DNA from 4 places in the Rhizobium indicum genome. Region 2 is predicted to be linked to each of the others. Evidence: predicted binding sites of a transcription regulator. Region 2 holds the regulator's gene; each other region holds the start of a gene.
What was found. Region 2 encodes PhoB, which activates phosphate uptake and scavenging genes when phosphate is short. Its sites were predicted from a motif close to TGTCATNNANCTGTCAT; they were not measured.
Positions count from the first base shown of each region.

Region 1: a site for PhoB is predicted at 2,302-2,318, ahead of FFM53_RS14345 (DUF2794 domain-containing protein). Genes of this name have one in related genera too.
Region 3: a site for PhoB is predicted at 2,346-2,362, ahead of FFM53_RS16985 (YdcH family protein). Genes of this name have one in related genera too.
Region 4: a site for PhoB is predicted at 2,354-2,370, ahead of pstS (phosphate ABC transporter substrate-binding protein PstS). Genes of this name have one in related genera too.

Region 1 covers NZ_CP054021.1:2,922,589-2,926,683, forward strand. The annotation lists gene acnA (aconitate hydratase AcnA) at 1-993, shown strand, start outside; gene FFM53_RS14340 (DUF1223 domain-containing protein) at 1,230-1,970, shown strand; gene FFM53_RS14345 (DUF2794 domain-containing protein) at 2,341-2,742, shown strand; gene FFM53_RS14350 (GNAT family N-acetyltransferase) at 2,749-3,306, opposite strand; gene FFM53_RS14355 (Bax inhibitor-1/YccA family protein) at 3,417-4,095, opposite strand, start outside.
Region 2 covers NZ_CP054021.1:2,108,721-2,112,815, forward strand. The annotation lists gene FFM53_RS10460 (aspartate aminotransferase family protein) at 1-166, opposite strand, end outside; gene FFM53_RS10465 (GcrA family cell cycle regulator) at 587-1,126, shown strand; gene phoB (phosphate regulon transcriptional regulator PhoB) at 1,701-2,384, opposite strand; gene phoU (phosphate signaling complex protein PhoU) at 2,517-3,230, opposite strand; gene pstB (phosphate ABC transporter ATP-binding protein PstB) at 3,275-4,090, opposite strand.
Region 3 covers NZ_CP054021.1:3,488,546-3,492,640, forward strand. The annotation lists gene FFM53_RS16965 (tetratricopeptide repeat protein) at 1-47, opposite strand, end outside; gene ykgO (type B 50S ribosomal protein L36) at 160-285, opposite strand; gene FFM53_RS16975 (5-(carboxyamino)imidazole ribonucleotide synthase) at 450-1,526, opposite strand; gene purE (5-(carboxyamino)imidazole ribonucleotide mutase) at 1,523-2,017, opposite strand; gene FFM53_RS16985 (YdcH family protein) at 2,036-2,239, opposite strand; gene FFM53_RS16990 (YdcH family protein) at 2,468-2,641, shown strand; gene FFM53_RS16995 (ArsR/SmtB family transcription factor) at 2,848-3,108, opposite strand; gene FFM53_RS17000 (sulfite exporter TauE/SafE family protein) at 3,204-3,968, opposite strand; gene FFM53_RS17005 (thiamine phosphate synthase) at 4,076-4,095, shown strand, end outside.
Region 4 covers NZ_CP054021.1:917,892-921,986, forward strand. The annotation lists gene pstA (phosphate ABC transporter permease PstA) at 1-154, opposite strand, end outside; gene pstC (phosphate ABC transporter permease subunit PstC) at 157-1,134, opposite strand; gene pstS (phosphate ABC transporter substrate-binding protein PstS) at 1,220-2,242, opposite strand; gene FFM53_RS04550 (bifunctional diguanylate cyclase/phosphodiesterase) at 2,596-4,095, opposite strand, start outside.

The sequences.
Region 1 (4,095 bases), 810 kb from region 2:
CAAACGGATCTAACCAAGGAGCCGATCGGCGAGGACCAGAGCGGCAACCCGGTTTATCTCAAGGACATCTGGCCGACCTCGAAGGAAGTTCAGGAATTCATCCTGAAATACGTGACCCGCGAGCTTTACGAAAGCAAGTACGCCGACGTCTTCAAGGGCGACGTCAACTGGCAGGCCGTTCAGATCCCGCCGGGCCAGACCTATGCCTGGGACGACAATTCGACCTATGTGCAGAACCCGCCCTACTTCGTCGGCATGGGCAAGAAGGGCAGCGGCGTTTCCGACATCAAGGGCGCCCGCGTCCTCGGCCTGTTCGGCGACAAGATTACCACCGACCACATCTCGCCGGCCGGTTCGATCAAGGCGGCATCGCCGGCCGGCGCCTACCTGATCGACCACGACGTCGCCGTTGCCGATTTCAACCAGTACGGCACGCGCCGCGGCAACCATGAAGTGATGATGCGCGGCACCTTCGCCAATATCCGCATCCGCAACCACATGCTCGGCCCGAACGGCAAGGAAGGTGGCTACACCATCCATTACCCGTCGAAGGAAGAGACCTCGATCTACGACGCCGCGATGCAGTACAAGCAGGAAGGTGTGCCGCTCGTCATCTTCGCCGGTGTCGAATACGGCAACGGCTCCTCGCGCGACTGGGCTGCCAAGGGCACCAACTTGCTCGGCGTCAAGGCGGTGGTCGCCCAGTCCTTCGAGCGCATTCATCGTTCGAACCTGGTCGGCATGGGCATCATCCCCTTCGTCTTCGAAGAGGGCACGACCTGGCAGAGCCTCGGCCTCAAGGGCGACGAACTCGTCACCATCGAAGGTCTGGAAAAGATCAAGCCGCGCGAGAAGAAGATCGCCAGGATCACCTATGGCGACGGCACCGTGAAGGAGGTTCCGCTGCTGTCGCGCGTCGATACGCTCGACGAGGTGATCTACCTCAACAATGGCGGCATCCTGCAGACGGTTCTGCGCGATCTCGCTGCCTGATTTTTAAGAGACTTATTTGATAATAGCCGCCGGAAAGCAATCTCCGGCGGCTTTTCTTTGGTGCGACGACAGTATTTGGACGGGCTCACGATGATTTGTTTTATGCAAGTTCCCGTCGAGCTACGTCTCACCCGTTCGTGACTTTTCGTTTGGACCCGGAAGGATTATTCGTACGTTCATATGTCAGGGCCCCCGGTTCAAACATGCCGTCGGCGCTGAAAAAGAGGTGCAGGTGAATGTCCCCCCGTTTTTTGATTCCGCTGATTGCCGGCGTTGTTCTCTCAGGCCCGCTACAGGCCGAAGACGGCACGCCGAAAGGTGTCGTCGAACTCTTCACGTCGCAGGGCTGCTCCTCCTGTCCTCCCGCTGATGCCGCTTTCCGCAAGCTGGTGAACCAGGGCGATGTCATTGCGCTCGCCTATCATGTCGATTACTGGAACTATCTCGGCTGGGCCGATACGCTGAGCTCCAAGGAAAACACCGAGCGGCAGTATGGCTATGCCAAAACGATGGGCCGCAGCAACGTCTACACGCCGCAGGCCATCGTCAATGGACGCGACCATCTGGCCGGCGCCGATCTGAATGGCATCAACAGCAAGATCGACACCTATAGCAGCGAAGGCAACGGGCTGACCGTTCCGATCAGTGCCGCGATGCGCGGCGACGAGCTGGAGATCAAGATCGGCGCGGGACAAGGCAAAGCCAATGTCGTCATGGTCTATTTCGATAAGGAAAAGACGATCGACGTCGAAAAAGGCGAGAACAGCGGCCAGAAGATCTCCTATCTGCACAGCGTCACCAATGTCGAAACCGTCGGCATGTGGGACGGCAAGGCGACCAGTCTGACGCTGCCGGCCAGCGTCCTGCAGCGGCCGCAGCTCGAGGGCTGCGCCATCCTGCTGCAATCGGCGACCGCAGACGGCGATCCGGCGGCGATCCTTGGCGCGACCGTGGTGATGGCTGGCAAAAATATCTGAGATTCATCCGGTTGCGGATGAAGTGCTGGGGCGGCCCGGCCGAGCGTATTCGGGGCTGGGGTTAAGGTCGATACGCTCCGCCGGGCCCTTTGGCGCGCTGGCGCCAAACTGGAATTCATAAATCTCCTGCAAATGAGGCGCTGTTTTGACTGAAATGCGGCGCTGCGGAGAAAGCGTTGACCTGTCCAGCGCATCATGCTTTCCGAAAATCGAACCCAACTTTCGCAAGACATGATGCGCTGACTCAAAGTGCTACAGCGTCCTTGCGCGAGAGACGTGCGGCGGAATGTGACGGCTGGCACTCTTGCAATTTGCGGCGGCTCGGGCAAACTGTCACCCTCCTGTCACATGTGGAGGCCTTGTGAGACTGATGACAGATCAGCCGGATTTGCGACACGGCGAAAGCCGTTCCGTCGACCACAGTTCCTCAGTCGTCGTCGATCTCAGGGAATACAAACAAAGCAAGGACCCGCTTCCGGTGACCTTCCACCGGCGCGAACTGGACGCGATCCTCTGGATCTACGGCCGGATGGTCGGTGATGGTGAATGGCGCGACTACGCCATCGATCACCTGAAGGACAGGGCGGTCTTTTCCGTTTTCAAGCGTTCCGGCGAAATGCCGCTCTTCCGCATCGAGAAAAACCCGAAGCTCGCCGCCAAGCAGGGCGCCTATTCCGTGATCAGCGTCAACGGCACGATCCTGAAGCGCGGTCACGAGCTGAACCAGGTGCTGAAGGTCTTCGACAAGGCCCTGAAGCTCGTCGACAAGTAAACCATATCAGCCGTTAAACAGCGTGCCGGGATAGGTCGACGGGTCCGGATCTGTGCTCATGCCTTCGCCGAGGGCGCGCTGCATGAACATCGTATCCAGCCAGCGGCCGTGCTTGTAGCCGGTGCCCTTCATCAGACCAACCTCCTCGAAGCCGGCCGTGCGATGAAGCGCGATCGAGGCGGGGCTGGCGCCGCCGATGACGGCTGCCATCTGACGAAAGCCGAGGGTGGTGCAACGGATGATCAGTTCGGCGAGCAGCGCCTTGCCGATGCCGCGGCCGCGGGCTTGCGGCGCCAGATAAATCGAATCCTCGACCAGCCAGCGATAGGCAGGACGCGTGCGGAAGGCCGAGGCGTAGGCGTAGCCGAGCAAGGCCCCGTCCGTGCCGATGGCTGCGATATAGGGATATTGCTGGCCGACGATGGCCGCAAAGCGTTGCGCCATCTCGGCCTCGGAGGGCGGCACGATCTCATAGCTCGCGACGCCGTTCAGGACCGATTCGCGATAGATATCGGCAATGGCGGGAATATCGGCGTTCGAAGCATCGCGCAGGAGGAAGGACATTTCAGCAGCATATCCATAAGGGCGGCAAGGGCTTTCTAAAACCATTCCGTGAAAGCCTACGCAACAAAAAAGGCGGCCGAAGCCGCCTTTTCGATCTCAGTCTGCCCTGCTTATTTACGGTTGCCCATGAACTGCAGCAGGAACATGAAGAGGTTGATGAAGTCGAGATAGAGCGTCAGCGCACCCATGATCGCCTTGCGACCGGCCACGGCGACGTCATCGGCTTCCAGGTACAATTCCTTGATCCGCTGCGTATCGTAGGCGGTGAGGCCTGCGAAGATCAGCACGCCGAGCACCGAGATCGCGAACTGCACGGCAGACGACGCCAGGAAGATGTTGACGATCGAGGCGATGATCAGGCCGAACAGACCCATCATCAGGAACGAGCCCATCGCCGACAGGTTACGCTTCGTCGTGTAGCCGTAAAGCGACAGCGCGCCGAAGGAGGCGGCGGTGACGAAAAAGGTCTGAACGACGCTCTGGCCCGTGTAGATCAGGAAGATCGACGAGAGCGACAGGCCGACGAGCGCGGCGTAGACCGCAAAGGTCGTCTGGGCGGCGGCCACCGTCATCGTATTGATCCGGAAGCTCAGGAAGAACACCAGAGCCAGCGGCGCCAGGATGACCACCCACTTCAGCGGGCTCAAATAGATCGCCTGACCGAAAGCGGTCAGCTCACCATTGGCGAAGGCGAATTGGAACGACAGATATGCGGCCACACCGGTGATCGCCAGACCCAGCGCCATCAGGTTGTAGACCTTGAGCATATAAGCGCGCAGGCCTTGATCA
Region 2 (4,095 bases):
CGCCGACCACATGCGGATTGCTGTGGCCGACGGAGGTGACGGCGACGCCGGCGCCGAAATCGAGATATCGCTCGCCAGTTTCGGTGATCAGCCATACGCCCTCGCCTCGCTCGAACCGCAGCGGGGCACGAGAATAGGTGTCATAAAGCGGCGCGGCTTCAGCCATGGCGCGATCTCCATCAAAGTTGCCGGGCAATGACTCCGGCTAAGGAAACCAGGCCCGAAAAATCAAAAATGCCGCCTTGCGGCGGCGAGTGGCACTATTTCCTTTTCGCGCTGCAATGTCAACAAAACGGCGCCCTTAGCGTATGCAGCACAGGTGTACAGCGGCATTTTCAGTCTTCAACAGGCATTATTGCAGAAATGACACGCAGGGGCAGCAAGTTGGGGAAAACTACGAATTCGATTCATCCGGATTCATGCGACTCTTGTCACGGAGTCAGGCTCACACTAGGTTAAAGATCAATTACTAGACTGCATGCGGCGGAACTAGTCACCAAAATTGATCAAGCGTTTCTTGTTTCGGAGCTCCCGGGACAACGGTGAGGGATTCTGCCATCACCAACGCAAAAGGTGGAGACAGGGCATGAACTGGACAGACGAGCGGGTCGAGAAACTCAAGAAACTTTGGGCCGAAGGACTGAGCGCCAGCCAGATCGCTGCGCAGCTTGGCGGGGTCAGCAGAAACGCGGTCATCGGCAAAGTGCACCGGCTGTGCCTTCCCGGCCGTGCCAAGGCCGGCGGCACCAACACCGCGGCGCGAACGCCGAAGCGCAATACATCGGCGCCGCGCGCGCCGAACTTCGCCTCTCGCATCACCACCCGCACCGTTACCCGCCAGCAGGGCGCGACGATGCTGAAGGAAGAGATCGAGATCGAGATCGAAACGATCGAGGAAATGGAATACGTGCCAAGAGGCAATGTGGTGGTGCCGATTTCGCGCCGCCTCGGCCTGACGGAACTGACCGAGCGCACCTGCAAGTGGCCGGTCGGCGATCCGCTGAAGGACGACTTCCATTTCTGCGGCTGCGAGTCCCCCGACAATTCGCCCTATTGCAGCTATCACCAGAAGCTTGCCTACCAGCCGGTCAACGAACGCCGCCGGGCGGCAGCGCGGGCCAGCTGAGCGGGCTGACCATTGCTAGAATGCAGAAAACGGGCCGATTGGCCCGTTTTTTTATGCGCGGATGGGAGCGCTTGGGTGTTCAGTTCGTTGAGAACGCCGACTTGCCCTCATCCGGCTGCCGCCACCTACCAGGGTCGAGCCATGGGTCTCGACCTTTCCTTCGGTTCTCAAGGGGCGAAGTGACATGCCGCAACATCTCGATTCCCTCTTCTCCCCTCGGGGAGAAGGTGCCCGTAGGGCGGATGAGGGGGCCAGGGAAGCCGGTCTTTCTTACAACGCCATGCGGGTTTCGACCGCGTTGGCGTCGTTTCGATCGTGGTCAGGGCGCAGCCATTCGGCATGTGGGATAGGTTATCACGGAAAGAGTGTGCCGTGTGGCCCCCTCATCCGCCTGCCGGCACCTTCTCCCCGAGGGGAGAAGAGATTGTGCCGCAACCCTCTCCGTCCCCACCAACCCTTTCGCAGGGCACGTCCCTTGCCCCTTTTACGGGGACGGGGCGAGACGAGTGGCTTAACCCTGGCAGGTTAGGACATTCGCGCGAGCGGCTTTGTCAGCAGGCTCAGATGGAAGCCCTCAGGCTTCCATCGAATAACCGGCGCCGCGGACGGTGCGGATGACGTCCTGCATGTTGGAGAAATTCAGCGCCTTGCGCAGGCGGCCGACATGGACGTCGACGGTGCGCTCGTCGACATAGATATCGTGGCCCCAGACGCCGTCGAGAAGCTGCGAGCGGGAGAAGACCCGGCCCGGCGACGACATCAGGAATTCCAGGAGGCGGAATTCGGTGGGGCCAAGGCGGACTTCGCGGGTCTTGCGATGGACGCGATGGGTCTCGCGGTCGAGCTCGATATCGCCGCACTTCAGCACCGTCGACAGCACCTCGGGGCGGGCGCGACGTAGCATCGCCTTGACGCGGGCAACGAGCTCGGGGGTCGAGAAGGGCTTGACGACATAATCGTCGGCGCCCGTCGACAGCCCGCGGACGCGCTCGCTCTCTTCGCCGCGCGCCGTCAGCATGATGATTGGCAGGCGCTCGGTCTCCGGCCGCATGCGCAGGCGCCGGCAGAGCTCGATGCCGGAGACACCCGGCAGCATCCAATCGAGGATGAGAAGATCGGGCGTGCGCTCCTGGAGCCGCATTTCGGCTTCGTCGCCACGAAGGATGGTATCGACCTCGAAGCCTTCCGCTTCGAGATTGTAGCGAAGAAGCACGCTGAGGGCTTCCTCGTCTTCAACAACTGCAACTCTCGGGATCATGCGTGTCGGTCTCCTCGCGCATGATCCTTAAACCAGGGTGATTTAAGCAGTGCATCCTGCGCAAATTCAAAAATTGGCTGCGACCTCTTTGCGCGCCCGGACGGGCGCGCACGCAATTGACTGTGCGGGCGGTTATTCGGTGACCGCGCCGACGGTGTTGGCGCTGTCATCCTTCGGACGATCACCTTCCGGCTGCGCGCCTGTCGCCATGTAAAAGATCGTCTCGGCGATGTTGGTGGCATGGTCGCCGATGCGCTCGATGTTCTTGGCGCAGAAGAGAAGATGCGTGCAGCTGGTGATGTTGCGCGGATCTTCCATCATGTAGGTCAGGAGTTCGCGGAACAGCGAGGTGTACATCGCGTCGATCTCGTTGTCGCGTTCACGGATCGCATTCGCCTTGTCGGCTGAACGATTGGTGTAGACATCGAGCACTTCCTTGAGCTGGACGAGCGCCAGCTCGGACAGATGCTCGAGGCCGCGGGCAAGCTTGCGGGGAACGCCGGTGCTTTGGACGGCGATGACGCGCTTGGCGGTGTTCTTGCCGAGGTCGCCGACGCGTTCGAGATCGGCGGCGATGCGGATCGAACCCATGATTTCACGCAGGTCCGAGGCCATCGGCTGACGGCGGGCGATCGTGACGATCGCCTTGTCGCCGATTTCGCGTTCGGCGTGATCGAGGATCACATCGTCCGAGATGACCTTCTGCGCCAGCGCCGTATCGCCGTTGACGAGGGCGCGCACGGATTCGCCGACCATCTGCTCGGCCAGGCCGCCCATTTCGGAAATCCGCCTGGACAGGAACTTCAGATCATCATCGTAGGCAGAAAAAATATGTGTCGATGCCATGGGGCTTTATCCTCGAATAACGGGAAGGCTTGGTGTCGCCAAAATCAACCGAAGCGACCCATGATGTAGTCCTGGGTGCGCGGATCGTCGGGATTGGTGAACATCTTGTCGGTGTCGTTCTCCTCGACGAGGTTGCCGAGGTGGAACATGGCGGTGCGCTGCGAGACACGCGCGGCCTGCTGCATGGAGTGGGTAACGATGACGATCGTATAGTTCTCGCGCAGCTCGTGGATCAGCTCCTCGACCTTGGCGGTGGCGATCGGGTCGAGCGCCGAGCAGGGCTCGTCCATCAGGATGACTTCCGGGCTGACGGCGACGGCACGCGCAATGCAAAGGCGCTGCTGCTGGCCGCCGGACAGGCCGGTGCCAGATTCATGCACGCGGTCCTTGACCTCGTTCCAGAGACCGGCGCGCTGCAGGCTGGTCTCGACGATCTGATCGAGGTCGGCCTTCGACTTGGCAAGGCCATGGATGCGCGGGCCGTAGGAGACGTTTTCGTAGATCGTCTTCGGGAACGGGTTCGGCTTCTGGAAGACCATGCCGACGCGGGCGCGAAGTTCGACGACGTCGATATCGGGATCATAGACATCGTCGGTGTCGAGGGTGATCTTGCCGGTGACGCGGCAGCCGTCGATCGTGTCGTTCATGCGGTTGAGGCACCGCAGGAAGGTCGACTTGCCGCAGCCGGACGGGCCGATCAGGGCGGTTACGGTGTTTTCGCGGACGTTCAGGTTCACATCGAAAAGCGCGCGCTTCTCGCCGTAGTAAACCGAGACATCCTTTCCGATCATCTTATACGGGACGTTGCTCATCTTGTGATCCAGCGCCTTTTCAACTGCAGCTTCCGTCAACATGTTCATGATGT
Region 3 (4,095 bases), 1.4 Mb from region 2:
AGCGGCAGCGCCGCTGATGTCAAAGCAAAAAAGCGCATGGCGGGCATATTAGCCCGCCAGCGCCGAAGATCAAACAAATTTGACGTGATCACCGCAGCGACCCACCGGATATATCTGCCGGCGCAAGCTCACGCGGCAGGGCGATCCGGACGCGCGAAATCAGCCCTGACGAGCCTTGAAGCGCGGGTTCAGCTTGTTGATGATGTACATGCGGCCCTTGCGGCGAACCAGACGGTTGTCACGGTGACGAGCCTTGAGCGACTTGAGCGAATTCTTGATCTTCATTTTTCTGATCCGCGATCTCTATGGGGGAATTCACATTCGCCCGTATCTTTAACAATCAAAAGCGCGCCATCGGGCGCGCTGTTTAGGTGGGGGAGCAGATACCCCGTCACCTTTTCCGTGTCAACCACACGAAGGTGTTTTTCCCAAGGCACAGGGGTGTTTTCTCAGGCCAAAACCGGCGATTTCGGCGTCAAGGTGGTGACATGGCCCATCTTGCGGCCGGGGCGCCACTCGGTCTTGCCATAGAGATGAACCAGCGTATCGGGGCGCCGCAGCCAGTCGGGAACGGCAAGGATATCGTCGCCGATCAGGTTCTGCATGACGCAGTCGGAATGGCGCTCGGCATTGCCGAGCGGCAGGCCGGCAACGGCGCGGATATGCTGCTCGAACTGGCTGACGACGCAGGCGGCTTCCGTCCAGTGACCGGAGTTGTGGACACGTGGTGCCATCTCGTTGGCGACCAGGCCGCCATCGGCAAGCACGAAGAATTCGATGCCGATGACGCCGACATAGTTCAACGCGGCAAGGATTTTCTCGGCCGATTGGCGCGCAGCGTCCGCCGCCGGCGCAGAGATCGCAGCGGGAACCGTCGAGGTGTGGAGGATGCCGTTGCGGTGGACATTCTCGGCGGGATCGAAGCAGACGACCGTACCGTCGGTGGCGCGGGCGGCGATGATCGAGACCTCGCGCTCGAAGGCAACGAAGCTTTCGAGGATGAGCGGCACGCCGCCAAGTGCTGCATAGGCGCCATCCGGGCTGTCTGCGGCCGAGCGGAAAACCTTCTGGCCCTTGCCGTCATAACCGAGACGGCGGGTCTTCAGCACGCCCTGGCCGCCGAAATCCTTCAGTGCCGCCTCGAGATCGGCCTGGCTGTCGATCGCATGGAAGCGGGCAGTTGATATGCCGCAGCCATTGAGAAAGCGTTTTTCGACGAGGCGGTCCTGGGCGGCTTCCAGCGCCTTCGGCGGCGGATAGACAGACACGCTCGCCGACAGCGTTTCGGCGGCTGCGACGGGCACGTTCTCGAATTCGTAGGTGACGACGTCGCAGATATCGGCGAGTTCGGCCAGTGCCGAGGGATCGTCATAGGCGGCGGTAATCTGCCGGTTGGCGAGCTGGGCGGCCGGGCAGTCCGCCTGCGGCTCGAGGATGACCGTGCGAAAATTCAACCTGGCGGCGGCAATGGCCAGCATGCGGCCGAGCTGGCCGCCGCCGATAATGCCGATCGTTCGTGCCGTCATAGATCGTCCATCGGGTATTCGGCGACGGCAGCACTCTGGCGCTCGCGCCATTCGTCGAGCCGGTCGGCGATTTCTTCGTCGGAAAGGGCTAGCACGGCGGCGGCGAGAAGGGCAGCGTTGACTGCGCCGGCCTTGCCGATGGCGAGCGTACCGACAGGGATACCGGCCGGCATCTGCACGATGGAAAGGAGGCTGTCCTGGCCGGACAGGGCTTTCGACTGGACCGGCACGCCGAAGACCGGCAGCGGCGTCATCGCGGCGGTCATTCCCGGCAGGTGGGCGGCGCCGCCGGCGCCGGCGATGATGACCTTGAAGCCCTCCGCGCGTGCGCCCTTGGCGAAATTGACCAGCCGGTCGACTGTGCGGTGGGCCGAAATGATGCGCGCGTCATAGGGAATTTCCAGCGCCTCCAGCGTGTCGGCGGCGTTTTTCATGGTCTCCCAGTCGGACTGGCTGCCCATGATGATGGCGACGGGTGGTCTGTCTGTCATCGTTGCTGTTATTCCCTCTCAGGCGATGATGTCAGGGATGATCTGATCTTCCAGCTTGGAGAGCCTGTCCTTGATAACGAGCTTCTTCTTTTTCATGCGCTGGATCCGCAGAGCGTCGCATCCGGTCTGGATCATGGCGTTGATCGCGGCGTCGAAATCTTCGTGCTCCTGGCGCAGGCGCGCCACTATGAGCCTGATTTCCGCCTGTTCCTGATCGGCCATATGCATTCCCCGTTATCGTCCTTGGACCTTGTCCGATCTGGCGATGATTTCCGCAAGCTCCTATCATCAAATACAGGTAACGGCTAGTTAGTCTTGATCATGAAATTGCCATCCAGTCTTCATCTTTTGGCCTTCGACAAGCCTTCAAAAATATGTCACAGTCCCGCCCGTTGACACCTTGATCCCCGACGATGTTGGCCGGGGAGGGTAAGAGGAAGGAAGGGTCATATGACTGTTCAAGCTCATCTTGAGTCACTCCAGAAAAAGCATGTCGCTCTCGAGGAGGAGTTGCACGCGCTCAGAACGTCTCCCTCAATTTCGGATACGGAGCTTGCCGAATGCAAGCGCCGCAAGTTGCGCATCAAGGACGAGATTCAGCGTCTTAAGTCATCCGTCCACTAATCTTCCCAAGGGTCGCCGGGCGATCATCTTGCGCAACAAGGTAAATCCATCCATTCCGCCAAAAATTTGCAAGAACCGGTGATTTGACACCATATTTGCGCCAGTCCGATGCATCCGGCATCGTGGCTGGCGCTTTTGGGTCTGTCACGTCCCACATCGCGTTCTTATGATTCGCATCGTATCCCCAGATCTTATGGGAACTTGCATCAGGCCCAGAACTGATCCAGCCACAAATTGAGCTTGTCGAAGCCGCGGTTATTGACCGTGTAGATGCGTTTGGTGCCTTCCGAGGTCACGGAAACGAGATTGCTGTCGAGAAGCGCCTTCAGGTGCTGTGAAACAGCTGGACGGCTGATCGGCAGGCCTTCGGCGAGCTCATTGACCGTCCGTGGCGCGCGACGCAATTCCTCCAGCAGAAACCGCCGGTTCGGATCGGCAATCGCAGAGAAAGGGTCGGTGTTCGACATGGCGGCAACGCTACGTCAAACCGGCCGCGCCAGCAAGGAAATTGTGCATTGCAGCGAATTGCAGCAATGCGAAGTGCAGCGGCGCTGTAGGCCTCTTACCAGCCAAGGCCCTCGCGCACGATCAGGAAGGCGGCGATCAGCGCCATTGTATAGATGAAGGGATAGAAGATCTGTGGCCTCATGCGGCGCACGCACCAGGCGCCGGCAATGGTGGCGAGCGGAGCAAAGGGCAGAAGCGTTGCGGAGGTCGCAAGGTTCTGGGTGCCGAGCTGGCCGAGCGCGAAATAGGGGATCAGCTTGACAGCGTTGAGGATCGCGAAGAAGCGCACGCTGGTGCCGGTATATTCGCGTGGCTGCAATTTGAGCGGCAGGGCATAGATCTGGAAGGGCGCACCGCCGGCATGGGCGACGAAGCTGCCATAACCGGAAAATGTTCCCCAGAGGCTGGCGGCTACCGGCCGCTGGCTGCGCGGCGGGATCACCTTGCCGGCGCCCGGGCCGAAATTGCTCCAGAAATAGCGCAGGCAGAAGAGGATGGTCACCGCGCCGATGACGATGCGCAGCAAGTTGCCCGGAACCAGAGCCGAGGTCGCCCAGCCCAGCGCAATGCCGGTGAAGGCGCCGGGCAGCATGATCTTCAGCGTCGTCCAGTCGCCATGCTTGCGCCAGATGACGAGCGAGATCATGTCCATGAAAACCAGGATCGGTAGCAGGATGGCCGCCGCCTCGACCGGCGAGACGACAAGGGCGAGGAAGGGCAAGCCGATCAGCGACAAAGCGTCGCCCATGCCGCCCTTTGCGAGGCCCACCAGCAGAACGGCGGGCACGGCGGCGTAGTAGAATAACAAATCCTGCGGCATGCTTTCGACGTCCTCCTCTTGCAAGCCTCGTCTAACGGAACTACTCACACAAAACGAGTGCGGATCCCTCATTTCGAAGGGGAATTCGCAGGAAACGGAAAGACCCCATGACCGAACCGGAAAACCG
Region 4 (4,095 bases), 1.2 Mb from region 2:
TAGGGCTGAGCGCAGACAGGCCGTGTATCAGCGTCGTCCAGAGGATCCAAGCCAGAAAGACCAGGCCGACCACGGTCGCGATGCCACAGAGCGACAGCGCGATCATGCTGCCGATCTGGCGGCGGCGGTAAATGGAACCCGAATGGGTGGCCATGACTACTCTCCCCTCTGTCTTGCCATGCGCACCAGCATGAGCTTGGCGGCCGCCAGAACGATGAAGGTGACAACGAAGAGGATGAGACCGAGCGCCGAGAGCGACGACCTGTAGAGATCATCTGAAGCTTCGGCAAACTCGTTGGCGAGCGTCGCAGCGATCGACGTGCCGGGCTCCATCAACGACACAGCGATGTTATGGGTGTTGCCGAGTACGAAGGTGACCGCCATGGTCTCTCCGAGCGCGCGGCCGAGACCAAGGAAGATGCCGCCGACGACAGCGGTGCGGGTGTGCGGAATGACGATGTCGCGCACCACTTCCCACTTGGTCGAACCAAGCGCATAGGCCGATTCCTTCAGCTGCGCGGGGACGACCAGGAAGACGTCGCGCATGACCGAGGAGACGAAGGGGATAATCATGATCGCCAGCACGATGCCTGACGTCAGCATGCCGATGCCGAGCGGGGCGCCGGTGAACAATGCGCCGATTATCGGGATCGGGCCTAGCCAGTCGATCAGCACCGGCTGAACGTAGTCCGACATGAAGGGAGCAAACGTGAAGAGACCCCACATGCCGTAGATGATCGAGGGAATACCGGCGAGAAGCTCGATGGCGCCGCCGATCGGACCGCGAATGGAGCGCGGCGCAACTTCGGTAATGAAAACGGCGATACCGAGGCTCACGGGAACGCCGATGATCATGGCGAGCGCCGAGGTGACCAGCGTGCCGTAAATCGGCACAAGGCCCGAGAACCGCTGGGCAACCGGATCCCATTCCATGCCGGTCAGGAAGCCAAAGCCGAAGGTCCGGAACGCGAGAAACCCGTCCCAGACCATGGAGAACGCCGCTGCGAACAGTGCGACCAGAACAAACAGGCCGCAGCCCAAAACTATCCAATAAAAAATACGATCGCCTGCCGCGCCGTCGCGGCGCTTGACGCCCGCGGTTGTGGCGGGCAGCGATGCCATTGCTTCGCTCATATCCGTCCGCTCTGCTGCTTTGAGGATGTCAAAGGATTCGGGGCGGAAAGCTTGGCTTGCCGCCCCGGCCGCAGTTTCGTCAGGATCAGCCCTTGAAGGAGGCCGTCCAGTAATCTTCGATCTGCTTCACCAGAGTTTCCGGAAGCGGAACGTAGTCGAGCGAGGAAGCTTCCTTCTGGCCGTTTTCGAGCGCCCATTTGAAGAAGGCGAAGGCGGCCTTGGAGCGCGCCGCATCCTTCGGCTCCTTGTACATGATCGCCCAGGTCGTGGCAGTCACCGGCCAGGCCTTTTCGCCCGGAGCATTGGTCATGATCAGGTAGAAGTCCTGAGCCTTGGTCCATTCGGCGCTCGCAGCTGCAGCCGAGAAGCTTTCGGCATTCGGCTTCGGATACTGGCCTGCGGCGTTCTGGATCAGCACGTAAGGCAGCTTGTTCTGCAGGGCGTAGGCGTATTCGACATAACCGATCGAATCCTTGACGCGGGTGACGTATGCGGCAACGCCCTCATTGCCCTTGCCGCCGATGCCGACCGGCCAGTTGACGGCCGTGCCTTCGCCGACCTTGCTCTTCCAGTCTTCGTTGACCTTGGAGAAGTAGTTGGTCCAGTTGAAGGAGGTGCCCGAACCGTCCGAACGGTGGACGACGGCGATCTGGCTGTCGGGCAGTTTCAGACCGCGGTTCAGATCGGCGATGGCCTTGTCGTTCCACTTGGTGACGTTGCCGAGGTAGATGTCGGCGAGAACCTTGCCCGTGAGCTTCAGTTCGCCCGACTTGATGCCCTTGACGTTGATGACGGGCACGATGCCGCCGACGACGAGCGGGAACTGACCGAAGCCGCCAGTCGTCAGGTCTTCCGGCTTCATCGGGGCGTCGGACGCGCCGAAGTCAACCGTTGCAGCCTTGATCTGGGCGATGCCGCCGCCCGAACCGATCGACTGGTAGTTCAGCTTGTCGCCGGTCTGCTTGTTGTAGTCCGCAGACCACTTGGACAGGACGGGGTAGACGAAGGTGGAGCCGGCGCCGGTGATATCGGCGGCGGAGGCCGAAACCGCCAGCGCGGCGACCAGGCCCGCACCGAGGCAGGCCGAAAGAAGTTTCTTGGTGAGCATATGAGCGCTTCCCTAATGGATTTGAAAAACAATGAGGCCAGCGCCATGGAGGGGGTGTCCATTGTCGGGGCGCTGAAATTCTCGTCACATCAGGCGGGCTAGGCGCGTTTTATTACAGTTTGATGACGGTTTTTGACCGCCGAAACCGAATGCAGGGCCGTGCGTCAAACGCGGCAGTTACGGCCTTTCGATTGAATCGCGGATTTAACAAAGCCTTAGCAAAAACATTGGGATAGATTGACGCATGGCTGTGGTGGATTGCCGCAGCGATGCCTGGAAATGTCGTTTTCAGGATTTCGAAATGCCGGGCGGCTCGTGGCCGATACCGAATTCGTGCGATGGCCTTTACGAGATCACGCGGCCGACTCTTCTCGCAGCCTGCTGGATATGTCGCATGCCGACATGGGTTTTCCGAGCATATACCCTTGAAGCTGGTCGCAGCCGGCGTCTCGCAAGATCGCCGCCTGACGGGTATTCTCAATACCTTCGGCGGTCACGGGTATCTGCAGAGCAGTCGCCAGGGAGATGGTTGCCCGAAGAATATCGGCGCCATTTGCGGTTACATCGAGAGCGGACACGAGCGAGCGGTCGATCTTCATGCGATCAAACCCAAACTGCCGCAATGCACCGATGCTGGCGTAGCCGCAGCCAAAATCATCAAGAGCAAACTTTATGCCGACGCGCTTGAGTTGGTCTATCGACCGACGGGCCTGATCCGGATTTGTCATCAGAACGCCTTCGGTGATTTCCAGTGTCAGGCGGTTTGGATCGAAATCCAACTCCTGCAGGATCGCGATCACCTGGGCAGCAAATTCCGGATTGCAGAGCTGGATCGGCGAAACGTTCACCGACAAAGTCAGACCGGGCCAGCTCTTGGCATGCCCGATCGACGTTCTCAGCATATGGACGCCAAGGGCATCGATGAGGCCGCACCTTTCAGCAAGCGGGATGAATATTTCCGGGCTGACGTTTCCCGTTGCAGTTTTCCAGCGCGCCAGTGCTTCAAGACCGGTGACAGCGCCGGTCGAAGCAGAGACGAGAGGCTGGAAAACAGCTTCGATTGCGCCGCTGCCGATGGCGTTTTTCAAGAGACCTTCCAGCTCGGCGACCCGTATGCGTTCCCGGTCCAGTTCGGGATCGTATTCAACCGCCTGACCTTTACCATTTGCCTTGGCTCGATAGAGGGCCATGTCGGCTCTGCGAAGAAGCTCCAAAGGCGATATGTCTCCATCGTGCGCCGCAGCTCCGATGCTTGCGCCAACTTCGATCGTTCGCCCGTCAATTTTGAAGGGCTCGGCAAACAGCGCCAGAATCGCCTCTTCCATCTCTTCGCGTGCAGTGGCTCCAACGTGCACCAACGCGAATTCGTCGCCTCCCAGCCGGGCCGCGGCCAGGACTTCGGGATGACTGGTCATCAGCGCGTTCGAGACGATCCGGATCAAATCATCCCCAACCGCATGCCCCCAAGCATCGTTGACCGCCTTGAAGCCGTCGAGATCAACCAAGTAAAGCCGCGGTGACGAAGGTTCCGGGCTCTCCAGATCCTCCAGCAGGCGGAGAAGACCCTGTCTGTTCAACAAGCCACTCAAGCTGTCATGGCTCGCTTCGAAGCGAGCTGTTTGCGCCAGTTGGCGCAGGCGCCGCGCTTCGGATGCGCCAACCAACAGAACGCCGATCAAGAATAGCGAAAGAACGACGGTAGAAGCTGCAAGATAAGGATAGACCTGCTGAAACACGGCACTTCCGGGCGCTTTGCTCGGCCAAACGAGGTAGCCGATCACGCCTCCCTTGATGTCGGTGATCGGCGTGTTCAGGAATCCCGGCTTGGGCGTCGTCTCAAGGCTCAGCCCCTC